Regions from separate parts of the Brevibacillus nitrificans genome, predicted to be linked through region 2. Evidence: riboswitches for the same ligand, from Rfam matches in the RefSeq annotation. Region 2 holds a riboswitch; each other region holds the start of a gene.
What was found. Region 2 has a riboswitch for cyclic di-AMP ahead of ehuB (ectoine/hydroxyectoine ABC transporter substrate-binding protein EhuB). Riboswitches for the same ligand answer to the same signal wherever they lie in the genome.
Positions count from the first base shown of each region.

Region 1: it holds a riboswitch for cyclic di-AMP, as region 2 does, so the genes downstream of both, EDM59_RS30710 (ABC transporter ATP-binding protein) here and ehuB (ectoine/hydroxyectoine ABC transporter substrate-binding protein EhuB) in region 2, are expected to answer to the same signal.
Region 3: it holds a riboswitch for cyclic di-AMP, as region 2 does, so the genes downstream of both, EDM59_RS18295 (C40 family peptidase) here and ehuB (ectoine/hydroxyectoine ABC transporter substrate-binding protein EhuB) in region 2, are expected to answer to the same signal.
Region 4: it holds a riboswitch for cyclic di-AMP, as region 2 does, so the genes downstream of both, EDM59_RS06855 (CAP domain-containing protein) here and ehuB (ectoine/hydroxyectoine ABC transporter substrate-binding protein EhuB) in region 2, are expected to answer to the same signal.

Region 1 covers NZ_RHHU01000030.1:4,482-12,280, reverse strand. Annotated here, with positions in the region: partial or broken gene EDM59_RS30715 (glycoside hydrolase family 18 protein) at 1-1,337, shown strand; cyclic di-AMP (ydaO/yuaA leader) riboswitch at 1,537-1,669, shown strand; partial or broken gene EDM59_RS30710 (ABC transporter ATP-binding protein) at 1,883-2,638, shown strand; gene EDM59_RS30705 (ABC transporter permease) at 2,696-3,346, shown strand; gene EDM59_RS30700 (osmoprotectant ABC transporter substrate-binding protein) at 3,360-4,259, shown strand; gene EDM59_RS30695 (ABC transporter permease) at 4,281-4,928, shown strand; gene EDM59_RS30690 (metal-sulfur cluster assembly factor) at 4,984-5,298, shown strand; gene EDM59_RS30685 (biotin/lipoyl attachment domain-containing protein) at 5,362-5,619, opposite strand; gene EDM59_RS30680 (SAV0927 family protein) at 5,638-5,931, opposite strand; gene EDM59_RS30675 (APC family permease) at 6,028-7,386, opposite strand.
Region 2 covers NZ_RHHU01000021.1:25,191-32,989, reverse strand. Annotated here, with positions in the region: gene ehuD (ectoine/hydroxyectoine ABC transporter permease subunit EhuD) at 1-374, opposite strand, end outside; gene ehuC (ectoine/hydroxyectoine ABC transporter permease subunit EhuC) at 378-1,034, opposite strand; gene ehuB (ectoine/hydroxyectoine ABC transporter substrate-binding protein EhuB) at 1,062-1,973, opposite strand; cyclic di-AMP (ydaO/yuaA leader) riboswitch at 2,184-2,318, opposite strand; gene EDM59_RS27855 (CapA family protein) at 2,588-3,670, opposite strand; gene EDM59_RS27850 (winged helix-turn-helix domain-containing protein) at 3,904-6,507, shown strand; gene EDM59_RS27845 (threonine ammonia-lyase) at 6,508-7,458, opposite strand; gene EDM59_RS27840 (RidA family protein) at 7,471-7,799, opposite strand, start outside.
Region 3 covers NZ_RHHU01000011.1:62,227-70,025, reverse strand. Annotated here, with positions in the region: gene EDM59_RS18310 (cytochrome P450) at 1-741, shown strand, start outside; gene EDM59_RS18305 (sensor histidine kinase) at 908-2,287, opposite strand; gene EDM59_RS18300 (response regulator transcription factor) at 2,288-3,010, opposite strand; gene EDM59_RS18295 (C40 family peptidase) at 3,238-3,768, opposite strand; cyclic di-AMP (ydaO/yuaA leader) riboswitch at 3,773-3,914, opposite strand; gene EDM59_RS18290 (LiaF transmembrane domain-containing protein) at 4,210-4,608, shown strand; gene EDM59_RS18285 (PspA/IM30 family protein) at 4,666-5,361, shown strand; gene EDM59_RS18280 (class I SAM-dependent methyltransferase) at 5,453-6,010, shown strand; gene liaF (cell wall-active antibiotics response protein LiaF) at 6,047-6,850, shown strand; gene EDM59_RS18270 (HAMP domain-containing sensor histidine kinase) at 6,864-7,799, shown strand, end outside.
Region 4 covers NZ_RHHU01000003.1:1,074,489-1,082,287, forward strand. Annotated here, with positions in the region: gene EDM59_RS06825 (TetR/AcrR family transcriptional regulator) at 162-773, shown strand; gene EDM59_RS06830 (TetR/AcrR family transcriptional regulator) at 801-1,394, shown strand; gene EDM59_RS06835 (threonine aldolase family protein) at 1,490-2,524, opposite strand; gene EDM59_RS06840 (MarR family winged helix-turn-helix transcriptional regulator) at 2,511-2,969, opposite strand; gene EDM59_RS06845 (CdaR family protein) at 3,249-3,551, shown strand; gene EDM59_RS31740 (helix-turn-helix domain-containing protein) at 3,712-3,873, shown strand; cyclic di-AMP (ydaO/yuaA leader) riboswitch at 4,027-4,181, shown strand; gene EDM59_RS06855 (CAP domain-containing protein) at 4,189-4,821, shown strand; gene EDM59_RS06860 (nitroreductase family protein) at 5,014-5,649, opposite strand; gene EDM59_RS06865 (MDR family MFS transporter) at 5,837-7,249, opposite strand; gene EDM59_RS06870 (reverse transcriptase-like protein) at 7,436-7,799, opposite strand, start outside.

The DNA.
Region 1 (7,799 bases), on a different contig from region 2:
ACCTGACCCCGGCAGCCAAAAACAGCGGGAGTAACGCTGCTGCCGTCGATCAGGCTGAGGGGGGAGCAGGCCAGATCATCGACGCTGCTGTCCCGGGAAAGACGTACATACTGAAAGGAAAAGGCAGCGTAAACAGACTCGGCCAAGAAGGGATTATCGGGGCAGAATGTCTGGACAAGAACGGAAAACGAATCCCAGGGGGAAGAGTGACGCTTACCTTCAAGAGCCCTGCCTTTGTGGAAAAATCGCTATCTTTTACGACTGTGCCTGGCACGGCTCACATACAGGTGTACGTCTATGTCTATCATGCCATCGCAGGCGGTGTTTCTTATTTTGATGATATAAGCCTTGTCCCTGCTTCGTGCACCTTCGATTGCCATACGAATAATGCAGCGTTTCTGCCGAATGACTGGTTTGCCGAGTCCCAGGCTCCCGCAGAGATCGAAGCCCGTGTAAAGCAATTGCGTGAGATGAGAATTCGCTATCAGATGGCGGACGTTGGCATGCTGACGGAATGGGGGATGCTCGACGCGAGGAGCTATGCCGGACTGGCACAATGGCTGAAATACTCCAAGGAAGCTGCACCGGACCAAGTGGTGATTGCGGTGCTTAATTTTAATCAAAGGCTGACAAAGGACGAGAATGGAAACGAACAGCCGAACCCCCTTTTCGGGACAGAGACATTTCATCAAAATGTGAATCAGATCGTGCAGAAGCTCGTCCATGAAGGCATTTTCTGGGACGGAAAGCTGTACAGGGTGGATGGCGTTCATCTCGACATGGAACCTTTTTTCACAGACGACCGCGAACTGGAAAATATGCTTCGCTATTTGCGAGAACATGCGCTGAGCGGCAATCGCTACTTCTCGGTGGCTGCGCCCGTTCAGTATGGCGGGGAAAAACAGTGGAGCTACGCGTATATCCAAAGAATTGCCTCCATCGTCAATCAGATCAATCCGATGGTGTACGATCAAATGGGATGGGATTCGCCGATCGATTCTCCCTACGCCTATCAAACGCTATGGACAACGGAGATGAAGCGATACAGTGACGCTATTCTCTCGGCAAAAGGCAATTGCCAGCTGCTCCCCATCATGCCAGCCTATGAACGCAGAACGGTAGAAGAGATAGGAGTGGTCTATCACGATCCGTACGTGGAAAACATCTACTCCGCCGCGAAGGGCTTGGTCAATGCCAGCCAAGCAGGGGCAAAGATTCACGGAGCGGGGATTTTCTGGTGGGCTACCTTTATCGGTGATTACCCAGAGGTGTATCCTCGGACGTATTACTTGCAGGATCAGGAGCACTGGATGAAAGAATGGGTCCATCATTCCTAGGTCAACGATTTCATGTTCGTGCTCTTTTTTTACGAATAGAATGCAAGAATGATATGGATTTAAAAGGAAATGGCAGGATAAGCAAGCATAAGGCAAGAGATTACGGTCAACTGCCGCTGAGCCACAGAGAGGGGGGAATATCGAGAATTTTCAGATTTGAGCCACTGGAAACATTATGGTAACCTTTTATTGTTACCTAATTAAATACGGGCCTAGTTTCGTCTCTGACGAAAACGGGGGAACCATCTTTGGGGTTAATTCTGTGAAAACAGAAGGGATGCAAACTGCCATCCTACCCGTCAGCTAACCTCGTCGGCTAAAGCAGATCATGCATACAAGTTTCTTTTTGTCCGCTTGCTTTATGTGCAAACGGCTTTTGCTCTATCCGGGCATGGGTCGTCCGCACCTATCAAGCTTATTTGTTCATATTTGTATGTGAGAGAATAGTCGACTCATTTGCTTTTGTCGGGAAGGGCCCTCCTGATGAAACGCAGTGTGTCGGCTTTTTTTCTTTTCATAAAATTTTTGAGGAGGAGTTGGGGTAGATGATTTCCTTTCACAGCGTAGAGAAGCGCATCAACGATGTCTCCATCATCCAAAAGCTTGACCTGCAAATCAAAGCGGGTGAGCTGTTCGTCTTGATCGGACCCAGTGGATGCGGCAAGACGACGACCATGAAAATGATCAACCGCCTGATCGAGCCTACCTCAGGGCGAATCGAGATCAATGGGGAGGATGTCTCCCTGGGAGATCCCGTTGAGCTGCGGCGCAATATCGGATATGTGATTCAACAAATCGCTTTGTTTCCCCATATGACGATTGGGCAAAATGTTTCTTTGGTACCCAGATTGAAAAAGGCAGACCAAGCGCAGTATGAAAAAAGGGTCGATGAGCTGCTGGACATGGTCGGGCTGGACCCGAAGGTTTTCAAAAACCGATACCCGGCTGAGCTGAGCGGTGGACAGCAGCAGCGTGTTGGCGTCATCCGCGCCATGGCGGCAGATCCGCCCATCATTTTGATGGATGAACCTTTCAGTGCTTTGGACCCGATCAGCCGGGAGCAGCTGCAGGATGAGTTTGTAAGGCTGCAAAAGACGATCAAGAAGACCATCGTTTTTGTGACGCACGACATGGACGAAGCGATCAAGATATCCGATCGCATCTGCTTGATGAACAATGGCGCTGTGGTACAGGTGGACTCTCCCGAGAAGCTGCTGCAGCGTCCTGCCAATTCCTTTGTGGCGGACTTTATCGGAATCAAGCGGTTGAAAAGCGCACAGGAGCGACAGGCAGTCTCGTCGACGAAAAAAGCGACGCTTCCCCGTTGGAGCATTTCGTAAAAAGAGGGAGGGGAAGACATGAGTGAATTTGTTCAGTTCATCCAGGAGAGGCACGAGCAGATTTTATTGTTGATCTGGGAGCATAGCTACATTTCGTTTGTCGCGGTCATGGCAGGATTTCTCGTCTCTGTGCCGCTCGGGATCATCCTGACAAGAACGGAAAAGATGAACCGCTACGTCATTGGCTTTGTCAATATTTTGCAGACCATTCCCAGCCTTGCCCTTTTGGGGCTGATGATCCCGCTGCTGGGAATCGGGGCCGTACCCGCGATTGTGGCACTGTTTCTTTACTCGCTTTTGCCCATGCTTCGCAACACCTTTACCGGCATCATGGAGGTAGACCCCGCGCTGAAAGAGGCGGCGAAGGGAATGGGGATGACCAGCTTTCAGATCTTGTGGAAGGTGGAGCTGCCCCTCTCGATCTCGATTATCATGGGTGGATTTCGGACGGCCACTATTTATACCATCAGCTGGGCGACGCTCGCTGCGGTGATCGGAGGAGGAGGACTCGGGTATCTGGTGTTTACCGGACTTGGGGTTGCAAACGACAACATGCTTTTGACCGGAGCGCTTGCAACCGCAATGCTGGCGACGATAGCCGATTTCATTACACGGAAAATACAAAATGTTTGCACACCAAAAGGTCTGAGAAGCAATCGTGCGAATTAAGGGGGAGCAATCTATGAAAAAGAGATGGATATACGCTTTTGTTACGGCCGTTCTTTCGGTAGTCCTGCTTGCAGGCTGCGGCTCCAGTAATGTCGTGAAAATCGGGCATCAGCCAACGACCGAGCAGACGATCATGGCACAGATGCTCAAGCAGGTCATCGAGGGGAATTCCGATATCAAGGTCGATCTGGTTGGAGGACTGGGGGCAACTCCTGTTGTGCTCAAGGCCATGGAGAATAACGATATTCAAATATCAGCTATCCGCTACGTGGGGACGGATCTGACAAGTAGCTTAGGGCTGAAGGAATTCAGCAAAGACCCGCAGGAAGCCTTTGATCTGGTGAAAAAAGGCGTAGCGGAGAAGTTTGATCAGGAGTGGTTCCCGTCTTACGGCTTTGACAACACCTACGTGTTTACGGTACGCAAGGAAATCGCGGATAAATACCAGCTGAAAAAAATCTCCGACCTGGCAAAGGTAGCGGGGGAGCTGCATCTCGGTACAGATGCGAGCTGGCTGGAGCGCCCCAATGACGGGTATGAGGCATTCAAGCAGGAATACGGCTTTGATTTTGGTAAAAAGACTCCGATGGATATCGGTCTGGTCTATAAAGCCGTTGCAAATGGAGAGGTAGATATTGTGCTGGCTTACTCCACGGACTCGCGCCTGAAGGAATTTAATCTGGTCACGCTGGAAGACGACAAGCATTTCTTCCCGCCGTATGGAGCTTCTGCTGTCGTGCGCAACGATACGCTCAAGCAGTACCCGCAGCTAACCGAACTCATTAACAAGCTGAGTAATCAAATTGATACGCCAACCATGACCGCGCTCAACTATCAGGCGGACATCGAGAAACGCGACCCGGAAGAGATCGCCCGGACGTTTTTGCAGGAGCAAGGCTTGCTTCAAAAGTAACGCGAAAGGGAGGTGGGCTCGTTGAATGCTTTTGAATTTATTTCGAGGTATGGCGGGCAGATCCTGGAGCTGACAGGAGAGCATCTGTACATGAGTGCCATCGCCATTTTGCTGGCGATCGTGATCGGTGTTCCGCTCGCGGTATTCATGACACGCAATCCGAAGATCGCTGTGACCATTCAAACGATCATCAATACCGTCCAAACGATTCCGACGATCTCGCTGCTCTTGATCATTATGATCTTTCTCGGATTGGGGTACAGCACAGCGATAGTGGCGCTGGTTCTCTACTCCCTGCTGCCGATTGTGCAGAACACTTATGCAGGGCTGGAAAACGTGGATAAGAGTATGATTGAAGCAGGAACAGGCATGGGCATGACGCGCCTGCAGCTTCTGACCTACGTGAAGCTGCCGCTTGCTTTGCCGATCATTTTGGCGGGAGTCCGTATTGCCGCAGTGGTTGCGGTAGGGTCTGCGACGATCGCGACATTCGTCGGGGCAGGCGGCCTAGGAGAAATGATCATGCGGGGAATTTCTACGACCGATGACCAGAAGATTTTGGCCGGGGCGATCCCGGCAGCGGTCCTCGTCGTTCTCGTTGACATGTTGATTGGAAAAATCGAAAAAAGAGCGAGCTATCGCGTGAATACCGCAAGAACGAATAAGTAGCGATTGCCAGTGGGCATCTTAAAGTGTAGCAAATCGTGGAAAAGAGGTGCTTGCTTTGAAAACGGAAGATGCCATCTGGGGAGCACTGGAGGAAGTGCTCGATCCAGAAGTGGGAGTCAATATCGTGGACCTTGGACTCGTGTATGAGGTTGCAGTAGAGGACAATGGGCAAGCAAATATTGAAATGACGCTGACGATACCCCAATGCCCGCTGGCGGATGAAATCGTCACGAATGTAGAAGAGGCAGCCGCCGCAGTACCGGGAGTCAAAGGCGTCAAGGTCTCACTCGTCTGGGAACCAAAATGGAGTCCGGCGAGAATGAATGACAAGGCAAGGGAAGAGATTCGAGCACGCCGAAGTCTCGTGTAAAAAAGCAAAGGCAGCGTCAGGTTGAGGGAGAATGAGACCCTTAGACCGACGCTGCTTTGCTTTTCAATCGCTGCTTACACAGAGCTCCAAGGCATTCTCGGACAACGAAGCCACGCATCCTTCCTCGCCGACGCGATCCCCGATCCTCACGTGATAGCTACAGAGGTAACCGCTGAACATAGCCGGCACCTCCACCAACTTCCCTCCGCTGGTTTTTACGAGACAGAGAGTTTCTCTCTCACAGACGTAGGAGCCTTCCTCCAACAGCAGACGCTCAACCACTCCGTGACAGTTGCTCACAATATCGAATGTGACTTTCATCTTTGGAACTCACCTCTGTCAATCAAGATCGTGATTGTGGAACAGGCTGGAGAGCGTCTTTTTCAAAAAGCTGGATACGACCTCCACGTCCTCTGCACGGATGGCCAGCTTGTCGACCCAGCCGTGGTCGAAGGCGATCTCATCGGAGGAAATCAGTACGGACTGCATGTTTTGCAAGGAAAGGACAAAGCTCTTCCCATCAAAGTGCTGGGAGTAGAACAGCCCCAGGTCATAGCGGTTATTGTCTGTCGTAAAAGCTACATAGCGGGAGAGCATCGTTTCCGATTGATCGTACAGATAGTCAAAAGACATGGTCGTCACCTCAGCCTGATAAATTTTGTGATTCCGATCTTCGAGGGATTGTTGCAAAAACGATGCCAGCTGCTGCCCCGAGCGAACGCCGCTGGGTTACATGGATTCCTCGAAGTCGATCACCGGCGGACTTTTGCGGAATGCCTTGGTACTGAACAGCAAGTAGCCAATGCCGATCAACGTCCAAGCGATTCCGAGAGTCAACGCGTGGCTGTCGAGATTGGCCCAGAGGAAGGCGACAAAGCTGGCCCCGATCAGCGGGGAGATCAAATATTTGAGAGTGTCTTTGGCAGAGCGCTGCTTTTTGCGAATGTAAAAATGGGCGAATACAGACAGATTCACGGCAGTAAAAGCGGTCAACGCGCCAAAATTAATGAACGCAAGCGCTGTCTCCAGCGTCAGAAAAAGGGATGAGAGGGAGACGATCCCGATGAAAAGGACATTGCCGACGGGAATGCCTTTGACGGGATGCAGCTTGCCGAACCATTTTTTGGGTAGGACATTTTCCCGCCCCATTGCAAACAAGAGTCGGGATGCGCTCGTATGGGAAGCGATCCCTGAAGCCAGTGCAGCCGTAATACTGCCTGCGACAAAAATCGAATGGAACAGGTCACCGCCGAGGATCATGGACATCTCAGGAGAAGGAGAGTCCTGATTTTGAAACGGCGCAACGGACGGAAAAGCCAGCTGGGTGAAATAGGAAGCGATGATGAAGATGACGCCGCCAATCAGGGCAACGAGAAAAATACCGCGTGGAATGGTCTTCATCGGATTGATCGCTTCTTCCGTGTAGGTCGTCACGGCATCAAAGCCCAGGAACGAGAAACAAAGGATGGCTGCCCCTGCCATGAGTGTCGGAAATGACATGCCTTCTCCGTAAAACGGTGTAATGGGAAAAGCACTGCCTGTTGGGCTGGTCCCGGTCAGATGCTGAATGGCTAACGCTGCAAAAATACCGACAACCAATACCTGAAACACGACGAGCAGCGTGTTGAAATTGGCGGTTGATTTGATCCCCCACAGATTGACACCTGTGGTCACCGCGGCGAGCAGCAGACCGAGGATCCAGGAAGGAACGTTTGGGAAGGCCGCTGATAGATAGATCGTTCCCAGCAGCACATTGATGATGGGCAAGAAGACGTAATCTAAGAGGGATACCCAGCCGACGAGAAAACCAAAGTGGGCGTTAATGGTCTGGCGAGCGTAAGAGTAGGCGGAGCCCGCTACCGGAAATTCCTTGACCATGCTTCCGTAGCTGGCGGCGGTAAACAGCATGGCTGCGAGTGCTAGCAAATAAGCGGTCGGAACGTGGCCGTTTGTTTCCTGCGTGACGATCCCATACGTGTCGAAAACAGTGAGAGGCGTCAAATATCCCAAACCGAGCACGATGACGTGCCATAGCTTCAAGCTTCTTTTTAGGGTAGGCATTTTCTCTGGTTCTGCGGATCTGTTCATGATCAAGCCCCTTCGCAAAATAGATTGTAAGCGCATCCGAAAACTTTTAATAAAAAAAATTCAGTTATTTTCGCGTATAGAAGGGGGATTCCGTCGTAATCGAGCCATTCCACCAGCAGCACGGCTGCGAATTTCAATCCGTATAAGGCTGTCCGTCATGGGGCACAAGCCTCCTTTGCTGAAATATGCTGCACCTATTTCGTCTAGCAATAGATGTGCCAAACACATTCGCTTTTCTTTCTACTCGTGCTACTGGCTTGGAGGGAATGAAAATAGGGGATGTCTTTATGCAAAAACGCATAGCTTACCCAGCAATGAATAAACGGAAGAGTGGGGACGATGCTGGAGGTGTCGCGGGTGCGCAGCAGGTGAACGGAGCGGGAAACTCCCTGTAAATGGCATGAATTTTGCTA
Region 2 (7,799 bases):
TTGAGTGCCTTCGCTGCCTCCCACTGCCCTTTGGGAACGGCATCAATGCCCGACCTGTACACTTCGGAGAGATAGGCGCTGTAGTGAATGCCCAGCCCGAGGACCCCTGCAGTGAATGGTCCAAAAGAGATCCCGATCGCAGGAAGTCCGTAAAAAAGAAAGTACAACTGAACCAATAGGGGAGTGCTGCGCACAAACTCGATGATTCCCGCCACTACTACAGAAAGCCATCTCTGCTTCGCTCTGCGTCCGAATGCCAGTATCAGTCCCCCTACAATAGCAAGTGCAAACCCGATCACGGTTGCAAGGATCGTCGTTTGAATCGCTTCTAAAATCTGGGGAAGGATTTCCCAAGTGAATGACCAGCTCCACATAGGCTACACCCTCCCTACCGAAGCACGCCGCTCCAGCCACCGCATTGCCAGAGTCAGCGGATAAGCCATCAGGAAATACATCACCAGCATAAGTCCGAATATTTCAAATGTTCTGGATGAATCAAAGGTGCGCAGCAGCATTCCTTGAAACGTCAGATCAGCCAGTGTGATCAAGGATAAAAGAGAGGTTCCTTTCAACAGCTCTATCAGCAGATTCCCGAAAGATGGAAGCATCATGACAAATGCTTGCGGCAAGATGATTCTTCTCATACGAAGCAAAGGTGACATGTTCAATGCGATGGCTGCCTCGGTCTGTCCTTTTGGTACCGCTACAATCGAGCTCCGCACTACTTCCGATCCGTATGCTCCGTAGTTAAGCCCCAGAGCGATGACTCCCGCAACGATCGGGGGCAGCTCGATTCCCAACAGCGGCAAGGCAAAAAAGAGCCAAAACATCTGTACCAGAAGAGAGGTTCCTCGAAATATTTCTACATAAACGCTAGTCAGGGAACGAACCCACAGCCATTTAGACAATCTGCCGAAGCCCGCAGCAAAGGAAACGAAGAAAGCAACCAGTACCGAGAGTGCTGTCACTTGCACGGTTGTCGCTGCCCCTTTGAGCAAAAAAGGAATCATCTGCATGGTCTCATTCATGTTCATCCCTTCCTTTCCGTGACGCAGCCCCCATCATTGCGTGGACAGCTCTTCAGCCGTTTTGTCCCCAGGCAGCTCCTGTTCGGTAAAGCCGAACGGCTCGAGGATCTTCAGCAGCTCTCCTGAATCGTTAAGCTTCTTCAGCTCTTCATTGTACGCTTTGACAAATTCCTCGTCCTCTTTGCGGAAAGCGGCTGCTCCGTATCCGCGGATGCTCTGCCCATCGATTACAGGTTGGACAAAATCCATTACCCGCTCCACATTGCTGTCTTTCGCACTTTCCAGAACAGCTTGCAGAGATGGGCCTGTCATCGTGATGGCATCTGCACGGCCAGCCTGCAAGGCAGCGATAGCCGATGGCTGATCAGGTACGAGCACCATTTGATCCTTTTTCACACCGGATTTCTCCAGGTATTCCATCTCAATCGCCCCGCTCATGACGGCGATTTTCGCTTTGGGATTAGCGGCAATGTCTTGATAGCTGCGCAACTCTAGCGGATTTCCTTTTTTCACTGCCAATGCTTCCCCTATGCTGTACTCCGGATTGGCAAACGCAACTTCTTTGGCGCGGGCCGGTGTGATGTACATGCCTGCTGTGATGATGTCAAATCGCTTTGCAACCAGACCCGGAATCAGGGAACCGAACTCCGTCAGCACGCCATTCATCTCGTTAATCCCCATCTTGGAGAGGACAGCCCGAGCGACCTCGACAGCTTCTCCTGTCAGCTTGCCATCAGGTGTCGCATAGGCGTACGGCTTTTCATTGGCAAAACCCACTGTCACAAACCCTTGTTTCTTCGCTTTTTCCAATGTGCTCTCCGTTGCTTGGGACGGCGAATTCCCCGCACTTGGCAAAGCTTCCTGTCCGGATCCGCAGCCAGCTGCCAGCAAGCTGCACGACAGCATCACTGTCCATCCCCATCTCATGAAGTTTCTCTTTTTCATCCTTCCTTCCCCTTTCCACTTTCCGTGTATAGAAAAAGCCAGCGCACTTCCTTCCATGATTCGGGAGGGCCATCCCCACATGGAAAAGCAAATGCGCCGGCTGTTTTCTCGCTGGAAGGCATGTCAAAGAAGCTGTGTACAAGGGAATTCCCCAACAGGAAATACGCGCTCCCTGTGTACAAAACATGCGCTTTCAAGCAAATGGTGTAAAGTTAATCTGCTTTAGCCGACGAGGTTAGCTGACGGGTAGGATGGCAGAGCTGCATCCCTTCTGTGCATCACAGAATTAACCCCTAAGGTGGTTCCCCCGCTTCCGTACGTGACGGAACTAGGCCCATATTTGATTGGGAGGTGTTCGTCTATCTCCTCTCATGATCCGTTATGGTTAACACGCGTTTCATGTTATCATAGCCTCTCTCGATGACTCACCCTTGAAAATTCCCTATATTCTGGCTTAAGGTCCCCTAAGGGAGAGTTAACCGTCTTTACCAGGCATATCCAGAAAATCCCTCCCATATCCTACCTTGTCCACTCTGATTAAAAAGATTTACCCCTCTCCGGAGACAAAACAAAAAGACCATCCGGAAGTGCTGCACCAGATGATCTCTTCTTCGTCAATGATCGGTCACTCTCTCTCGGGCAGCATTTCCTTCAGCATCCAGCCTCACTTGAAACGATAGTCTATTTAGTTTATCGATCATCTTTTTCCGATTCGCCGCATCCATCGGAGCTGGCTGACCGTTGGCGATTTTGATCGGGATGACTTTGGAGGTTGTATCCTTTTCTCCAAAAGTCAGCTCCACCATCATCGCCTCTCTCCCTTTCGGATTGTACGAGGTGGTAAAGACGAAGTTGCCCACGCTGTAGTAGATCGGGACGTTTTTGTAATACTCCACCCCCATCACCGAATGACTGTGTGACCCGAGCACTGCGTCTACTCCGCTGTCAATCAGCTTGCGCGCCATCTCTCGCGCATACGGCTCCGGGTAGTCCTTGTATTCCAGATTCCAGTGCATGACCGCGATCGTGATGTCGGACTGTGCTACCGCTTTCTTGACATAGGAAAGCATCGGCTCATACGAGTAGGCGTGGGCCAGTCCAGGCTTGTTTTTCCCAGCAAACCATTGCCGATTGGGCAAGACGTGGCTCAATCCGATGACGGCGACCCGCTTTCCTTTGATCGTACGGATGTAAGGCGCAAAAGCCTCCGCTTCGTTCTTTCCTCCCCCGACGTACCCAAGCTGGTATTTTTTCAAATGCTCCATCGTATCAAACAAAGCATCCATGCCGTAATCCAGCGAGTGGTTATTGGCCAGATTGACCACATCGAACCCTGCGTTGACCAAGCCCTGGAGCGTTTGCGGTTTGGAGCGATACGTGTACTCTTTTTGCTGTGCCTGACCTCGTGTACTGACAGATGTCTCCAGATTGCCAATCGTTAGATCCGCCTGCTTGAGGAAGGCTGCCGTTTTCAAAAAGGGGTAGTCGACGCCGTTTCGTCCGATTTGCACCCCCACACTTTTATCCAGCATGATGTCTCCTGCAAATGCGACACGAATGACCTCATCCTCTTTGGGTGTGGCGACGTTGACAGAAGTGTCATTTGCCAAAACTCGTCCAGCCCCTATCGTACTTCCTGCGACCAAGAGCATCGCAATCGCACCTGCAAACAGAATCTTCCACCGTCCGATTTCCATGCACCTCTCTCTACACGCTTCTACGCCCATTCTAGATGGAGCGAGCTGTGAAGCCTGTTGAAGCTTGTCCGGTGCGATGGAACATTTCTCGCGCAAATCCGACGAATTCGAGCAAAAAGGGAAGGGGTCTGACATTTCGTGGATTTCTTTATTTCAAATGTCGATTCTTGTTACCAGCAAGTATAATGTGGGTAGAGGTAATAGATGACCGGATGTTCAATAAAGGAGGAGCTATGAGTCCCTTGCGTTCCATTATGCTCAGAACCAAGACAACTACGCCTGCGATTCGCCCTAACAACGTTGCGCGAAACCAGCTGCTTCGACAGCTAGAAGAAGGCTTGACGCGCAAGCTGACTACTTTATGCGCTCCTGCCGGCTACGGAAAAACAACGCTGCTCAGCCAATGGGCAGCCCAGCACCCCTCACGCTGTGCCTGGCTTTCCCTCGACGAGATGGATAACGATCTGATTCGCTTCTGGAAGTACGTCGTCGCCACCCTCTCTCAATCTGGTTTTCCGGAGTTATCCGAAAGACTGGAGCCACTGATCGGCGCGATTTCCCATACTTCTATTTTCACATTCATCGATTCCCTGCTGTATGAGCTTGAATCCACCGAACAATCTGTGTCCTTGCTCCTGGACGATTATCACCTGATCACCGAGGAGCATATCCATGCCAGCTTGTCGTATTTCCTGGACTATCTGCCTTTTTCTATCCATGTGTACATAGCCACCCGTACATCCTTGCCTTTTGCAACAAGCAAATGGACGATCCGCGGGCAAGCGAGCCACATCACACTCGAGCAGCTGCGGTTTACCCATACGGAGACAGCGCGCTTTTATCAGGATGCTCACGGCTTGGCGCTCAGTCCCAAGCAAATCGACCAGCTCGCCATGAGCACCGAGGGATGGGTCGCAGGCCTACAGCTGGCTGCGATATCCCTGCGCAATCCGTTTCATCAGGAGCGCTTTTTCAACGGATTTTCCGGCTCTCATCGCGACATTTCCGAGTATTTGTTGCATGAGGTCTGGCTGAGACTCTCTCCCGATGTTCAAAGCTTTCTGCTTTCGACCTGTGTCTTGCCGCGCTTGGATGCTTCCATCTGCAATCGGTTGACCGGACAAAACAACGGGCAAAAGATGCTTGCCTCTCTGCTCTCGCAAAACATCTTTCTCATCCCGCTCGATGAGTACCAAACCTGGTATCGCTACCATCATCTGTTCGGCGAATTCCTGCTGGCACAGCTCCAGGAGATGCATCCGCAAAAAGCCATTGAGCTTCACCGGATCGCCAGTGAATGCTTTGCCGAGCGCCAATTGTTCGATGAGGCGATCGACCATGCTTTGGCAGCCTCTCACTTTTCTTTTGCTGCCGTTCTTTTGGAGCAGCATTTTCCGCAGATGATCCAGCGGGGCGAGCTGTCCACGCTCTTGCGCTGGCTAAACAGCTTTCCTGACAAGTCTGCGATGCTCTCCCCCTCGCTGCGCATGCTGGCTGCCTTTATCCAGATTCTTTGCGGACAGGCGGAGCTTGCGCAAGGCGATTTTGCTGAGCTGGAGGCAGAATGTGCTGCCATGGAGGACTCATTTGAAAAGCAGCAATTGCTCAGCAGCTTGTTTTTCGTAAGATCCAACCTCGCCTTTGCCCTGGGGCACTTCGAGATGCTGCTTGCCGAGTCAGATATCCTTTATCAAAATCTGCCGGAGTCACCTTTGTTTTTTTCGTTTAACTACAATACTACGGAGCCATTCATCCGGCGCACCTCACTCGGGCTCAAAGGCGTCTTGTCCGCACAAACGGAATTCGTCGGCAAAATGTTTATTGGCAAATTGACGGAGCACGGATGGCAGGATTCCTTGTTCAACATGTATGTCGTCCAAGCCCTCGCTGAAGGATACTATGAGTGGAATCGCCTCGATGAAAGTCATGCCCTGCTGGAGCAGGTAGAGCCGATCGCCCGCCGGCATCAGATACCTGGGCTGCTGGTCCCATGCCTTTTGACAAAAGCGAAGATTGCCTTTGCCTCAGGCTCGGTTCCCCATGCCAGAAAAAGGGTCGAAGAAGCACTCGATGCGATCATTACCTGGGGGGAAGAGTACTGGCTGAATCCTTTGCATGCGTTTCTCGCCAAATTGGATCTCGCAGAGGGGCACATCGAGCAGGCACAAATGCGGATCGCCAAAATACCTGCCTCTTTCTGGGACAAGCCTGTGATCCAGCGCGAGCTCGAGCTCTTGACCTATGTCCGTCTCCTGCTTGCGAGCCAGCAAGGAGCAGAGGCGCTGCGGATTCTGGACACGCTGAAGCTCGCCAGCAAACGAGAGGGGCTTCTCGCCAGCCAAGTCGAAATCGCTGTCCTGCAAGCCCTGGCGAATCAACAACGCGGCTCTTTGGATGAGGCATTCGTTTATTTGCAGGAAGCCCTGTTCATCGGCGAGGCGAACGGTTATGTACGCAGCTTCCTCGACGATGGAGAGGCTTTGTATCTGCTCCTGTCGTCCAGCAAGAGCCGGAACAAGAAGCAGGTGCTTCATCAATCCGTCTCGGAGGCTTACGTGCAGCAGCTGCTCGAGCTCATGACCACCAAAAGCAGCTCGAAAAGAAAAACGGATCATCCCTCTCCCCTGCTCGAACCGCTGACGGGAAAAGAAATGATCCTGTTATCCATGCTAAGTCAGGGAGCCTCCAACAAAGAGATTGCAGAAGCACTCGGCAATACGGTCGGAACCGTCAAAGTCTATCTGCACCGCATCTACGGCAAGCTCGGAGTAAACAATCGGACCCAGGCTTTGCTGAAGGCACAGGAATTCTCTTTAGTCGAAGCAGACTCTATCTAACTATTTGACGATCAGCCCTGCCATGGCAGCGAGGTCAACGTTTCCGCCCGAGACGAGTGTGACGATCCGCTTTCCGCGCAGGGCTGTTTTTTCAAACATGACAGCCGCAATCGCAGTCGCGCTGGATGGCTCGATCAGCTGCTTCATTCTTTCGAGTACGAAGGTAAACGCTTGGCGAATCTCCTCCTCCGAAACCAGTACGACATCATCTACGTATTTGCGCAAAACAGGAAACGTCAAATCCCCGGGCTGGCTAGTCCGCAAGCCATCCGCGATCGTCGTGGTTCCCTTATGCGAGACAAGCTGGTTTTGCTGCAAGGACAAGTAGGTGTCGTTGGCAAGCTGCGGCTCTACTCCAATCACCTGAATGGAGGGCTTCGTCTCCTTGATGGCGGTAAGCACTCCTGAAATCAAGCCGCCCCCGCCGATTGGCACGAAAATCGCATCGATGTCACCCAGCTGCTCCAGGATTTCCAATCCCACGGTGCCTTGCCCTGCCATGATGTACGGATCGTCATAGGGTGGCACGAAGACGCCTTTTTGCTGCTCCGCGATTTCCATCGCTCTCGGTAGTCGCTCCGCCGAGGTCAGCCCGCATTTTTCCACCTTGCCCTGATAAGCCTCGATCGCCTCGACCTTGCAGGCAGCTACATCCTCTGGAACTACGATCGTCGCTGGTATTCCCAGCTTGTTGGCTATATACGCGACTGCCTGTCCGTGATTGCCCGAGGAAGCTGTCGTGACAGAAGCTGCCCCGGCGTATACAGCCTGCTTGACCTTGTTGGTGGCTCCCCGCAGCTTGAAGGATCCCGTTTTCTGCAGATGCTCCGCTTTCAGAAAGACGCGATTTCCGCATTGCAACGATAGCTGCTCGGATGACAGCAGCGGCGTTTGGCGAATGGTATCTGCGATCTGCTCCCGCGCAGCCATGATATCTGCGATTCCGATCATGACAGTTGCCTCCTATCGTTGGACTGCAATCATGAAATCAATTTCAACTGGCGTATTCCCGGGCAGCTCGGCCGCTCCTACGGCTGTTCGCGCGTGACGCCCCTGCTCGCCAAAAATCTGCTCCAACAGCTCGGATGCAGCGTCAATCACCTGCGGCTGCTGATTAAATCCATCTGTCGACTGCACGTATCCTGTCACTTTCAATACCCGTTCCACTCGGTCTAGACTGCCAATCTCCGCTTCCAGGCTGCTCAGCCCTTTTAACACGCAGATTTTAGCCAGCTCCCTCGCCTGCTCGATGGTTACGTCCACTCCTACTTTACCGACGTAGGGGAGCTTTC
Region 3 (7,799 bases), on a different contig from region 2:
AATGAGCTGCTGGATAAAACGATTTTTTCGTTGATTGAGGCGAGGCGCAATAATGATGAGCCAGGGAAGGATCTCTTGGGGATGCTGCTCGCAGCACGGGATGAAGAGGATGGAACGGGAATGACCGATGAGCAGGTGCGCGATGAGGTCATGACGATCTTTGTCGCGGGACATGAGACGACCGCCAATACGATGTCGTGGATCTTCTACTTGCTGGCGCGTCATCCGGAAGCCGAGAAGAAGCTGCATGAAGAGCTGGCGACGGTCCTGGGAGAGAGACTTCCCAAAGTAGAGGATCTACCGGAGCTGAAGTATACCAATCTCGTCGTATACGAGTCGCTGCGCCTGTATCCGGCTGCGTGGACGATCAACCGGGAAGTAGTCGAGGAAGTGGAGATTGGGGGACACACGTATCAGCCAGGGGAAACGCTGATGATGAGTCAGTATGTCATGCACCGCGATGAGCGTTTCTACGAAAACCCGGATGCCTTTATCCCGGAGCGGTTTGCGACAGATTTGCTCAAACAGATCCCGACCTTTGCCTTCTTCCCTTTTGGCGGTGGTCCGCGTGTATGTATCGGAAACAACTTTGCTTTGATGGAGGCGACCTTGCTCTTAGCTACGTTTGCCCAGCGCTATCAGCTGAGGCTGGCTGAGCCTGGTCAGGTCGTGGAGCCTGAACCACTCGTGACCTTGCGTCCGAAAAACGGTTTGCGGATGCGCCTGGAAAAAAGAGGATAAAAATCGTTCTGAGAACAAAAAAAAGGCATCTTTTCACGAACGGATGTGCCGCATTGTGTCAGATACCGAACTGGGGGTTATTTATCACTGAAAGCAACATGCTTACATCTTGTACTATATCAAACAAAAATAAAGAATATGTTAACTGGATATAAATCTAAATAAACTACGAAGGGTAGAAGGGGATGGTGAAGGAGAAGCTGCTTCCTATCCCCAATTCGCTGTTTACCGTGATTTCACCGCCATGACGACGGACGATGCTCTGGCAGATAGTCAAACCGAGTCCGGTCCCGCCGTTGTTGCGATTCCGTGATTTTTCCGCCCGATAAAACTTGGTGAACACCTTCGGCAAATCCTCTGCAGCGATGCCCTCCCCTTTATCAATCACGGAAAACAAGACATGGCCTTCCCGTTGATCACAGGTGATCAGGACGGAGCCGTTTGGCTTGTTGTAGTAAATAGCGTTGTTGATCAAATTTTCCATGACGCGGCGCAGGCGATTTTCATCTGCTTCGATGTGGAGCTCGTTGGAGACGCGAAGCTTCCACTGAAAGGATAGACCTGCCTCCTGGATCTTCGCCACATAATCCTCGATGATCCCTTTCATGAACGTTTTGACGTGAATGCGGCTGATATGGAGCCGTACCTCGATGCTCTGCTGCGTGAAATCCTGCAGCTCGTCCAGCAGATGCTCCAGATCCAGTGTCTTTCTCTCGATTTTGTTCATTTGCTTTTGGATGCGCGCCAGATCGGTCACGCGTCCGGTCCCGATATACGAGGCATACCCTTTGATGGTGGTCAAAGGCGTGCGGAAATCATGGGCAATCGCCGCGATCAGCTCGGATTGGCGTTCCTCGGAATAGCGCAGCTCGTCCACCATATCCCCAAAATAGCGGAACAGCTGCCCAAACTCATCATGAGAGCGATACGTAAAGGAAACCAGACGTTTTCCCCCGCGAATTTCCTGGGTCACACGGGAAAGCTCACTGACGGGACGCAATATCCAGCGAAGGAAGAGCGCCAAAAGCACCAGTCCGACCAGGAGGATGCTTCCATAAATAAACCAGAGCATCATGGAAACGCCTTTTGTCGCCATAATGTCGTAGTCGTCTGTGTAAAAGTAGATGACCGTTTCCCCTTTCAGCGGAGGCTCCTGCTGAAAATGATATTCGGCTACAACCTTCAAGTCTCCCTTTTTCGGGGAGGGGCGAGCAGGGGAGGGAGTCGGTACTTTCAGGTCGTATGCCTGCGAGGTCTTGTTGAAGATGATGTTGCCATTCGCATCCTTTACGACCATTCGGTACATGAGATCCTCGGGAAGCTGCTTCTCCAGCTCCTGCCGTTCTGTCGGGTCCTTGAAATTGCTGGAGCGCAGCAGCTGATTCAGGCGCACCTTTTCCGCCGTATCCTTCTCGTACTGATACTGCGAGTGGCGGTCGTTTTTCAGCTGATCAACGATGATGTCCTGGAAGACAAACTTGAACAGCAAAATGTTCAGGGTCAGCAGGCCTATAAAAGATAGAAACAGTTTGTTGCGCAGACTCATTTAGAGCTTCTCCCCGATAAATACGTAGCCTGTCCCCCATTGCGTCTTGATGAACTGGCGGTCCATCTCCAGTTTTTCACGCAGGTTTTTGATATGCACCGTGACGGTGTTGAGTGAACCGTAGCCATATCCCCAGACGCGGTCGTAGATCTGCTCGCGGGTAAAGACGATCCCGGCGTTTTCCGCCAAGAAGGTGAGCAGCTGAAACTCTTTGGTGGACAGATCGATTTTTTGGTTGCTGACGTAGACGGAGTACGTCTCTTTATGAATTTCCAGGTCCTTGAACTTCAATACGGTAATAGGAGAGCCTACGGCTTCTTTCTCCGGCTGTTCTTCTGTATGCTTGCGAATGCGTTCATAGCGGCGCAGATGAGCCCGGATGCGAGCCAGCAGCTCTTCGGTATCAAAAGGCTTGGTGATGTAGTCGTCTGCCCCGATCTCAAAACCGACGACCTTGTCGACAGCCTTCCCTTTCGCACTTAAAAAGAGTATAGGGAGGTCCCATTCCCGGCGAATTTGGGAGCATAGCTCGTAGCCGCTCATGTTTGGCATCATGATGTCGAGCAAAATCAGACTTGGCTTCTTTTCGCTATTTTTCAACAAATCGAGCGCATTCTCGCCACTCTCGGCGGTGGACACCTCGAATCCTTCATTCTCCAGAATATCCTCTAGCAATTCGATGATTTCCAGATTGTCATCCACAATCAAAATATGATCTTTCACCGGATCTACCCCCAGTTACTTCATTATATAAGTGTTCGCGCATAGGCGATCAAAATAATTTAATTACTTATTCCTATCATACCACGCAAACAGTAGGTAAGGGCAAGTGAACCTCCAAACTCATTAGGAAATGCGAATAAGTGAGGTCACATCCTGACACCAGGTCCTAAATTTCGTCAGAAAAAGCCAGAGACGCGAAGTCCCTGGCTTTACATTTTTTTGCCGAACTACTGTTGTTTTGCTTGATTTTCCGGCAACGATGCTGCTTGCACCGCGTTTTCCTTTTTCGGAGTTTCAGCCTTTGCTACCAGAGCGGGTACATTCAGACGCTTTGCGCCGACGTAACGTTTGCTCCAATAGTAGGGGTCGCTCAGCTTCGTGTTCACGACTCCGCGACCAGTTTCCGAATGCACGAATGTGCCGTTTCCGATGTAGATGCCCACATGCGAGATGCTGCGACCGTTGGTTTGGAAGAAAACCAGATCACCAGGCTGTAAATCACCTTTGTCGACTGGCGTTCCCAATTTGTACTGGGCAGCAGAATTGTGTGGCAGGTCTACACCTAACGCATCAAATACGTAGCGCGTAAATCCGGAGCAGTCAAAGCCCTTTTTCGTGGTGCCGGAAGATTTGTAAGGGACACCGTACAGGTCGCTGACGACATCTGTCAGAGGAGAATTCGCCTCCGCAGCTTGTGCAGCGCCGGTTCCCATTGCAAGCAATCCGACGATAAATAAAGATACTAGCAACTTGCGCAAAAGAAACTGCTCCCTTCAAGAGCCTACGAGGTTAGCTGAAGGATTCGGTCGAAAGGACTCCCTAGGCTGCCAAAAAGCGCAACCATTCACCCCAGAAATACATGGTTCCCCCGTTTCCGCCTAGCGGAACTCGGCTATTTTCGATGTTTTTTTACACGCACTCCTAATGGGATTCGTTGCAAGTCCGTGTTTTCCTTTTTTTGCACCGCTTATTCACAATTTCGTCACAAAGTTTTGTCTGATCCTGTAACGAAAACGCTCGAAATTGCAAGAGAAAGATGCGGGAAAAGGCATGTCCGATTAGGGCAGGAAGGAGCATCCGTCCAAGGACGGAGACAAAAACCAACCGTCCGCCCGTTATGGGGCGCCTATGCTGGAGGATACAATAAGGCCATAAGGTTAACACCTGCACCAATGAAGGTGATTGGAGGGAAGGATGGAATGAGCGAACGGTCTGGCAAGTTCTTACTCGGGCTGGTTCTGCTCCTGATCGGTGGGCTGGTTCTTCTTGATCAGATAGGGATTGATTTTGGTGATGTTTTAGGATGGGTCATTCCCGGTTTGATCATGGTTTACGGAGCTCGCAAAGTACTGGGCCATGGAGGCTCCCGCTTCTGGGGAGTGCTGATTTTCACCTTTGGTCTTCTGATGCTGATTGGGAAGCTGCACCTGCTGTTTCACGGCATATTGGCGATTGGGTTGATCTATCTCGGATACAGTCTGCTCCGCCATAAAGATCCTCCCAAGGAGGCACCAGCCGAGTGGGAAAGACAGTGGGCACAACGAGTTTTAAAGGAAGACGCCCTGGATCATTGGGAATCGGGCATGACGAAAAAGTAGAGCCACTTGTTTTTGGATGAAACCAAACGATGTGATATGATGAGGAGGAAATAACAAATGAGTATTTTTAGACGCTTGCGTGACCTGACAGTAGCTTCGGTGAATGATGCTTTGGATTCCATGGAAGATCCGGTAGTTATGCTCAACCAGTACATGCGTGACATGGAAGTGGAAATTGGACAGGTTGAGGTGGCGGTTGCCCGTCAGGTAGCTTTGGAGAAAAAGTTCCGTCAGCAATGGGAGGAAGCTGTAGCCCTAGTTGAAAAACGCGATCGCCAAGTGAAGCTCGCGCTGACAGAAGGGGAAGACGAGCTGGCACGCCGCGCTCTGGCTGACAAGAAGCAGTACGAGGACCGTGCTCAGGAATATGAGACTCTCTACTTGTCCGCAGCGGAAGCAGCAGGCCAGATGCGTGAAAAACTGGCGGAGCTTAAAGAGGAATTTTACAAGATGCGAGCGAAAAAGTTTACGTTGATGGCTCGTGCCCAAGTAGCTCGTACACAAAAGCAGGTCAATTCTGCTGTCGTCGGTATCGGAAATCAGACAGCTGGCCGAGGATTTGCCCGCATGGAAGAAAAAGTGATGCGGATGGAAGCGGAAGCGCAAATGAGCGGACAATGGCGTCAAACGAGCATGGGCTTGAGCAACGCTCTGTCTGAACTGGAAAAAGACGATTTGGATGCAGAGCTGGCCAATATCAAAGCATCCTTGAAAGAAAACAAAACATCGGCTGCACCCGAAACAAAGGCCTGACTTACAGGAACAGGGGCGCCAGATGTAGAATAGATTGTGGCAATTAGGCAGCCTGTCAACCAGGCTGCTTTTCCCCTAGGAGGTTCTATTCTTGGCAGATTTTTTGGTCTTTTTACGACGATTTATCGCTGAGCCTGGACGCGTCGGTAGTATTACCCCCAGCTCTCGGTTTTTATGTGAGCGAATGTTAAGCCGTGTCAATTGGGACAAGGCGAATGTCATCATGGAACTTGGACCGGGGACGGGTGCATTTACCCAAAGGATCTATCAAAACATTTGTCCAGATGCTAAGTACGTGCTTGTGGAGCGCGATGCCCAATTTCGGACCATGCTGCAGTCCCGGTTTCCCGATGTCATGATTCGGGAAGAAGCGACCATGCTGTCTCACTACTTGGAGGAATTGAAGCTTGGCCAGGCGGATGTCATCATTTCAGGGCTGCCCTTTGCCAATTTTCCGAAAGAACTACGGGAAGCAATCCTGGATCAAGTCCAGTCCGTACTGGCTCCAGGGGGGCTATTCATTACATTCCAATATTCGCTACAACTCCAAGCTGAGCTGCAGGAGCGATTTAGCTGGGTCGAAACCGATTTTACTCTGCTGAACATTCCACCTGCATTCATTTATACATGTCGTAACGGACAGAAGTGAAGATAATCGGCATGGGGCGTAAGAGAGGAGACTTTCGTGAAGCTGTCCCGCGTGCACAAAATGTTGGCTGGTGTCCTGATCATCTTGACGGGGATTGGTCTCTTTTTAGACAGTTTGCATATTATTTCGTTCGGGTTGTTTGATTTGTGGCCGATGGTGCTGGTCTATTTTGGTTTCCGTCTATGGGGGCAGCATAAACGAATCGGCGGCGGTATCCTTTTTTGCCTTGGCGTGATCATTGCTTTGGAAATGTGGTTTGGCATCGGGATCGATGACTTGTTCGGGTTGGTCATCCCCGCCTTGTTTGTTTACTTCGGCTATCGACTGATTCGCGGCAAATCGCGGGAATCGGATCCAGTGGTCAAGTGGTTCTCCAAAAAGGAGCACGCGGCTGGAGCGGTTATGCCCGAGGAGCCAAGCACGACAAAGCCCGAGCCAATCGAGATGCGGGGGCATACTCGCTCGTTACCAAAAGATTCACGCAGTTCGCTGATCGGGGACTTTCATCTGACTTCCGGCCGTTTTGAGCTGAGTCACTTGCATGTTTGGCATGGAATTGGCGATGTCGTGATTGATTTGTCGCGCGCAATGCTGATGACGGAAGAAGCGCAGCTGAACATCGAGGGATGGATTGGCGACGTGACGATCTACGTGCCTGTCGATCTGCCAGTATCCGTATCGGCTGAGCTGTCTGTCGGCGATCTGGAGGTTTTCAGTAACCGTCAGGGAGGAATCAACCGCAGTATCATGATTCGCTCGGATCATTACGACCGGGCGGTAAATAAAGTGAGCTTGCATATCTCGCTGCTTGTCGGCGATATCAAAGTCAAGTACATCTAGGAGGTACTGGCGAATGCGTCGACAGCGATTAGCGAGTATTCAATGGCAAAGTGTCCGCTACGGCATGGGATTGTCCATAGCTACGGTCACCGTCGCGTTTGTTTGTTTTTTTGCGCTTCATCTCGTTTGGAAAGACGATCCGCAGCTGGTCCGTTGGTACTCGGAGCTGATACAGGATCCTCGGGTGCACTTGTGGACGGTTGAGTATTTGGGGATAGAGCTTCCGCCAGAGCCGGATTGGGTCGCGCAGCTGATGGCGGTCGTGGTTTCCATGCCTGCCGGTGCATTGGTGGGGCTGATCTGCTCTTATATATATGGAAATCTGCTAAAAAAGCGGGTGAGCGTTCTGTGGGAAGCTGCCATGAAGCTGGGCCGGGGGATGCTTTCCTACCGCGTTCCGGAGCTTGGTGTCGATGAGATCGGCGAGCTGGGCTGGCAGCTGAACCGGCTGGCGTCCCAATGGGAAGAGCAGGTGGCCTCCCTGCAGCGTTTGTCCAATCACAATGCGGCACTGGCAGACCAGCTCAAGCAGGCTGCCGTGACGGAAGAGCGGCAGCGGTTGGCGCGTGAGCTGCATGATGCTGTCAGTCAGCAGCTGTTTGCGATCGCCATGACGACCGCCGCGCTGAAACGGTTGATCGAAAAGAATCCGCAGCGTGCGGCGCAGCAGATCGAGCTCGTAGAGGAAATGGCGGCGGCAGCCCAGGCGGAGATGCGTGCCCTTCTTTTGCATCTGCGCCCGGCAACCCTGCAGAACAAGACGCTCAAGGAAGCCATTCTGGAACTGTTGGATGAGCTGACACGTAAAAATAGTATGGAGATTACCTGGGAAATCGAAGCGGTCGTGGGATTGCCAAGCGGCATCGAGGACCACCTGTTTCGCATTTTGCAGGAATCTCTCTCGAATACGCTTCGCCATGCCAAAGCCAGCCAGATCGCGGTAAAGCTG
Region 4 (7,799 bases), on a different contig from region 2:
ATATGCGTGTTCTTGTAGTTTATTATAGTGATAGTCAAAATCGCCGCAATAATCAAAAAAGCGGGTTCTGTAGTTAAACGTCCATTTCCTATCACTGTGTATAACTATCACGCAGATGTTTTACACCCATCCCGAATTTGTCAATAAGGAGGTAGAAGTCCATGCCACCCGATGGTCAGCACATGGATCGACGAGTAAGGCGTACGCGTGAAACGCTGAAATCTGCTCTGCTGCATTTAATCAAGCAAAAGGATTTTAACTCCATCACCGTCTCTGATATTGCGGAAGAAGCTGACTTTAATCGAGGAACCTTCTATGTTCACTACCGTGACAAAGAGGAGTTATTGACAGAACTCATTGAGGAAATCATACACGGGGTTTCCCAGAGATACGTGATGCCAAGCGAAGCCTCGGAATACAAAATTGATTACAATCAAGAGAAGCCTGGCAGCCTTCCTTTTTTCACGTACATTCTGGAGAATTCCCTTTTTTTCAAGGTCATGTTTGAGAGCAAGCAATTGGAAGGATACATTCACAATCAGCTCTTTCAAACCTTGCAAAAATACCTTTCGGAAAGAATGACGTATCTGTCCGACAATGACGAGAGAATGTCATCCGATGAAGATATTTACGTTATCTACCTCTCCTCCGTCATCATTGGGGTCGTCCGCTTTTGGATTAAGAACGACTTCCAGTACTCACCTGAACAAATGGCGAAACAGTTTAATTACATCGCTTTGAGAAAGCCACTCCAAAGCATGTTTCCTTCCTAGTCTTATAAAAGTGAGGGGATCGATCAGATGGTTCGCGAACGAGGAGTTATGGGGAAGGATCGCAGGGTGAAACGAACGCGTCAATGCTTTCGGAACGCCTTGATCAGTCTTCTGCAAGAACATAGATTCACGATAATTACCGTTCAAGACATTGCCAACAAAGCAGATATCAACCGTGTCACCTTTTACTCGCACTATCAGGATAAAGATGACCTTTTGAATGACATCATGGATACCCTGTTAGCTGACATGGTACAGGCCATGCGAAAAACAGAGAACCCTCAGCATGATTCCTACTACGCCATTTCTCTTTCCCTATTTTCTTTTGTGGGTGAGCATTTTCATATTTTCCGGGTTCTCCTTCACGAAGGGAACGTCCCTGTTTTTTGGGGAAGGATGTTTTCTGCTCTCCATCAGTTTTTTTATGAAAAGATTGCATCATCCGATCATGAATTGACGACTGACGATAGAGATTTGTATAGCTACTACTTCTCCTCCGTATTCATCAGCGTCATCCAACAATGGATAATGAACCGAATCAAATACATGCCGTCCCATTTAGCTGAAATTATGAGTGATATTATGAGTAAATCTCCCCGGAAAATTATTTACAAAAAATGAAGAGACTAAATCAAAACAAGGCAGAAGTAGCTTTGGACATAAGATAACGTCCTCTTCTACTTTGCTGCCTTGTTTTGATGCTACGGACTCGTTTTTTACAACGCCCGAATATCCTCGATCAACGTCTCTACATTTTCCCTTTTCGTAGCCCAGCTGGTGCAGAATCTCACAACACTATGCGTCTCATCCGCTTTTTCCCAATGAGAGAACGAATATTTTTTGCCCAATTCCTTGCAGATCTCGTCGGGCAAAATCGGGAACTGCTGATTCGTTGTCGAGTCGTAGCGGAACGAAAAGCCTTTTTCCGCAAATGCAGCTCGAATCATCATCGCCAATTGGACCGCATGACGGGAAATGTCAAAATACAGGCCATCTTCAAACAGAGTTTCAAACTGGATCCCCAGCAGTCTTCCCTTCGCCAGCATGCCACCTCTTTGCTTGATCATATACCGAAAATCCTTTTTCAGGGCATCGTTCATCATAACGACTGCTTCCCCAAACAGCGCACCTACTTTTGTTCCACCAATATAAAAGACATCGCAGAGTCTTGCCACATCAGCCAGTGTCAAATCGCACTCCTCAGAAACGAGACCGTATCCGAGCCTAGCGCCATCTAGAAACAATGGCAACCCGTTTTCCCGGCAAACCTTACTGATCGCTTCCAATTCCGCTTTCGTGTAGGTCGTTCCATTTTCCGTCGGATGGGATATGTACACCATGCCAGGCTGTACCATATGCTCATGAGTGACGTCGTTCCAGTGGGCATCGTATATTTCTTTGACTTGATGTGCCTGAATTTTTCCATCCTCACTCGGCACGGTGAGAACTTTGTGACCAGTCGCTTCAATGGCCCCTGTCTCGTGCACAGCGATATGGCCCGTAGTGGCACTCACGACACCTTGATGCGGGCGAAGAATGGAGGCGATCACAGTCGTATTGGTCTGCGTTCCTCCCACTAAAAAGTGGACATCGGCATTCGGTGCGTCGCACGCTGTTCGAATGTACGCTCTCGCCTTTTCACAATGCTCATCCGTCCCGTACCCGGATGTCTGCTCTTCATTCGTTTCCCATAGCCGCTCCAAAATCCGCTTGTGTGCACCCTCTGTATAATCATTTTCAAATCGAATCATTCTGCGCCCTCTCCAATCGGTTCATTTTGCTTTGAATAAACAACATCGAAGAACGTACCTCACTGATTTCTGTTGGTGATAGCCCATCTAGCAGCCGCTCGATCTGTTCATCCGATCTTTCGTTCAGCTGTTGAAACAACGCCGCCCCTTTTGGAGTCAGTCGAATCAGGCTCGTCCGGTTGTCCAATGGGGAGCTTTCCTTCTCGAGAAGCCCATCCTTTTGGAGCTTGGAGATGATTCGGCTCATGTAGCTGCGATCCATGTCTAATTTTTCGACCAGCTGATTCGCAATACACGGCTCCATGAAGCCAATCTCCAGGACAACCCGCGCCTCTGTCAACGTATATCCGGTATCCAATACATGCTTGTTTAACACACCAAGAATATTGGTATAGAAGCGATTGAATTGCCGAATATCTGCGATGATGCCTTCATCCAGGCTCATGGTTGGCCTCCTTTAGTGGACATAGTCAACAATTAATCTAGTTGATTTAGTGGACTTTGTCAACATTTCGTTTGTTTGGATGGCAATGTAGGAAAAACGAAAAAACTACTGGGATGAACCAGTAGTTTTCCAAACATTATGATCTTTTTAGAGGCATTATACCCGATCTTCATTGGGTCGGTGCTATTAGGATGCATGATTGTCTCCCTTCCTTTTAAAATCAACACCTATACGTTTGTTTGCTAATGCGAAATCCCTGGATCTTTTGAACCTTATGAAGTGGAAGCCCGGCTGCAACGGCTGCTATCGAAAATCAATCAACGGCTATCCGCCATCAATAAACGGACTTTTGGATTTCACAACAAAATCACGCTGCTTTTTTCCGTGAATGAGGCTGCTGAAATAAAGCATATCACCTCACAGCTGGAAACGATTGTTCGGGAATGGCTGAACACCGATCAACATTTCCTTTACGGTGGTATCGGTGGTACTTACCTCAATGTAGAAGAGATAGCCAAAAGCTATGAGGAAGCCCAGAAGACCATCTCTTTTTTAATCAACCGCACCAATCCGGTCTCATGAGCTACGAAGAGATTGGGATTAATCGCTTTTTCTGCATCAGTCCTCGCAGGACATCGAGAAGTTTTCCGAAGAAATATTCCTTCCCCTGCGCGCGGCCCACATTCAAAGCAGTGATTCGGAGACAACGCTCATGCAGTATGTGGCATGTAACTGATCCGCGATCGATACGGCAAAGAAACTTCATATTCGTATCAATACCCTGTCTCAATGCTTAAAACGCATCGAGGAACGACTAGGTCTTCGATTTGACAGTCAGGAGGACATGCTAAAAATTCAACTGGCTTGCCATCTGAAGAATCATTTGTCTTCCTTCAAGCGCTAAGAGCAAGTTTAACGACTTGTTGATACCGATCTAGTCAGTCGTTTCTTGCAAGGAAGACGTGCGCTCTCGACCCGCGTCCGCATATAACACATGAATCCTACCAAAATTTATGCCTTTCATTCACAGGTGAATCTCTGTTATTCTGGGTCATGCCAAACAAAACAGCCGAAACTTCCTCTCGAATGGAAGTGCGGGGGATCTTCTTTTGCAGATGAGAGATCTGCATGGGGTGAATCGCCATAGTGCGTAGGGTTGTTTCCTCAATCCGAATCCGTCAGCTAACCTCGTAGGCCAAAAAAAGGAGACGATGTGAATATGAAACGCCTTGGTACAATTACGATCGCGACTTTGGGATTGGGATTTGTTCTTTCCGGCTTTTCTAACACAGCTTCTGCCGCGGCCCTTGAACAACAAACTCAATCGTTCCCATATACAGCACAATACGGCTATCAACCCGTGATGCAACAACCTGTTCAACCACAATACGCGACACCTATTCAGCAGCCTGTACAACAGCCGGTTCAACAGCAGCCGGTACCTGCTCCACAACCCGCGAAGCCAGCTAAAAAGCAAGTTGACGCATCCGCTGTCATGAAGCAGGTAGCTGATCTGGTTAACCAGGAGCGGGCTAAAGCAGGCCTGAAGCCAGTGGAGCTGGACGCTTCCCTAAACAAGGTCGCACAAGCAAAAGCGGCTGACATGTCCAGCAACAACTACTTTGACCATACAAGCCCTACGTATGGCTCTCCATTCGATATGATGAAACAATTTGGTGTGTCTTACATGACCGCTGGTGAAAACATCGCGATGGGCCAACAAACTGCTGATGAAGTCATGAACCAATGGATGAACAGTGAAGGCCACCGTCAAAACATCATGAATCCTGCTTTCACCAAAATCGGTGTAGGTTTTGTGAACGGGTACTGGGTTCAAGAATTTATCGGATAATGAAAAGGGATAGAAACGCCGAGTCCTGTAACTAGGGCCCGGCGTTTTTGGTTTTGTTTTTTACCTGGGCAGATAGCGGCTGCATATTCAGCGCAACATTCTGTACTCGGCGGGACTTTCCACGATATTAGTATCCACCCAGCCGCAGCATTCATTCGTTGAAATGCTTTCGCCCTTATGTAAACCTGCTTTTCACTTCACAGTAAATTGGTTATAGCTGACAAACTCTCCAACTGGCTTGCGATAGCCTCGGACTCTTTGGCTCGACATATCTTCCTTGCCTATCGTGATCATCAATGCCGGTACGTACTGCTCTGGGATGCTAAGCAGCTCGCGAATCGCTTCGGGATCAAAGCCAATCATCGGGCAGCTATCCCACCCTTTCTCTTTGGCTGCCAGCATGAACAGCATGGCAGACAGGCTTGCAGATCGTATAGCTTCATCGCGTCTTAACGCCTCGCCCCCTTTTTCATAAAACCGATGGATCGAGGAGACAGTGTCGTCGTATTCCCGCTTATCGATTACCCCCAGCTGGAGAAGCCCCTCATTGATTTTCCCTGCCTGCGTATGTGCCTCTTGATTGCCCAGGACCAGGATCACCGCTGATGCAGTTTTCACTTTATACTGTTTTTGTGCGGCTTCAAAGACTTTGTTCTTCATTTCTGCATCATTGACGATGACATAATGAGTATGCTGTAAGTTGAACGCAGAGGGAGCAAACTTCACGAGCGAAAAGATCTCATCGAGCTCATCTGCCGATATTTCTACATCGGGTATAAATTTTGTTGCGGACCTTCTTTGTTTCACCAGGTTTGTAAATTCACTCATCGGAATAACCCCTCTCGAAATCGTATATCTTAAATTAGAGATTTATGGGGAGAAAAAGTCGCGTCTCACCATTTTATTGGAGAAATATCTCAAATTCAAGATAATTGTATAGTGAAATTTACCAAATGTCAACAAGCATAAAGAAGACCATCCCTTCGGTACGTCAGAGACGGTCTTCTTTCCCTAATCAGTTCGGTGACACTTGCTTCGCGCCTTGTGGCTGCTTCGGTTTGCCTGCGCGCTTCAGGAAAAAGGAAGCAAGCAAAGCGACGATAACCAAAGCAAATGCCAGCAGGAACGCACTTTTCATTCCTGCAATCATCGAGAGCATACGCAGGGTAGATTCATCCTGGCCAGGTGCGGAGTTTTGCAAATATCGATCGGTCCCATTCATCATGACAGTTACCAACAAGGCAGTCCCGACAGCTCCTGCTACCTGCTGCAGCGTCCCAATGATCGCGGTGCCATGTGGATACAGAGGCGGTGGCAGCTCATTGAGTGCATTTGTCATCACGGGCATCATCAGCATGGAAATCCCCAGCATGAGCAGTGTATTGAACAGCATGATCGTGAGGTAAGAGATCGTAACGGTAATAAACGCGAATTGCAGCAAGGTGTGTGCAATCAAAATCAAGCCTACAATCGCCAGCCACTTCGCTCCGAATTTATCGAACAGCCTGCCCGTGATGGGTGACATGATGCCCATGATGATTCCCCCTGGCAGCATCACTAATCCAGCCTCAAACGGACTGTAACCCAAGGCGTTCTGGAGAAAGATCGGCAATAGCATCATCGCAGCGAACATCGCCATCATCACGATAATCATGATTAAGGTAGAGATTCGAAAAATGCGATACTGGAAGGTTCGCAGGTCAAGCAAAGGCTCCGCAATTTTTAACTGCCGAATGGTGAAGAGCACCAGCGATAAGAGACCGACCACAATCGGCAGCAAGACTGAGTAGCCTGCCCATCCTCCATGTCCTTCACTCGCACTGCTAAATCCGTACACAATTCCCCCAAATCCAACAGTCGAGAGCAGAAGCGATAGCAAATCTACCTTTGGTTTGGTCGTCTCTGTGACGTTTTTCAATCTGATAAAGGCAAAGATCATCACAAAAACAGCGATGGGCAGTACTCCGTAAAAAAGGTATCGCCAGCTGAAATGCTCCACAATGATTCCAGACAATGTCGGACCGATTGCCGGAGCAAACGTGATGACGATCCCGATCGTTCCCATTGCGGAGCCCCTCTTTTCCAGCGGGACAATGGCAAACACCACGTTGGTCAAGAGCGGGAACAAGAGGCCGGTGCCAGCCGCCTGGAGAATCCTTCCTAAGACTAACAGGGAAAAACCAGAAGAAACCGCCGCAATGAACGTTCCCACTGTAAATAATCCCATCGCTGATAAAAACAACGTTCGAGTGGTAAAACGCTGTAGCAAAAAAGCGGTGACCGGAATGAGTACGCCGATGATCAGCAAATATCCTGTAGTCAGCCACTGAGCGGTACTAGGCAAAATCCCGAGGTCCGCCATGATTTTCGATAACGCCACATTGAGCAGCGTTTCATTGAGAATCGCCACGAATACACCCAAAATCATGACGATGACCACCGTAAAGTTCGCTTTGCTCCCGAATGTTCCTTGCGCTCGGTTTATGTCCTGCTGTGTGTCCACAAACGCACTCCTTTCCGTGTCGCATGGATCGCACATACGGATCCATGGCAGATGCACGTGAGAAAATTTCAGCTCCCCCATTCTATCGTGAAAAAGAGCGGGACATTTCTTCTAAATTGCGGTATTTCCCCCCGCTCCCCCTTTCGACTTCCTGTTTCGGATCGCAGCCCTTGCCAATTCATCCGCTGCTTTATTTTCAGAGCTTGGCACCCACTTTATAAAAAACAAATCAAAGGGACGAATAAGCGTCAATGCTTCTGCAAGCAAGGGAACGAACCTGTTGTTTTTGACAAATTCCTTCTCAACTGCTTGGCTTACAAGCTGTGAGTCGGTCCGGAATGAGACCTGGCTATATCCCTTATCTTTGCATATTTGCAGCGCGATTAAGAAAGCTCGGAATTCTGCTTCGTGATTGTCCATATTCCCCAGTGGGATGGAATACTGTTCCACTTCCCCATCCTTTTTCATAAATATA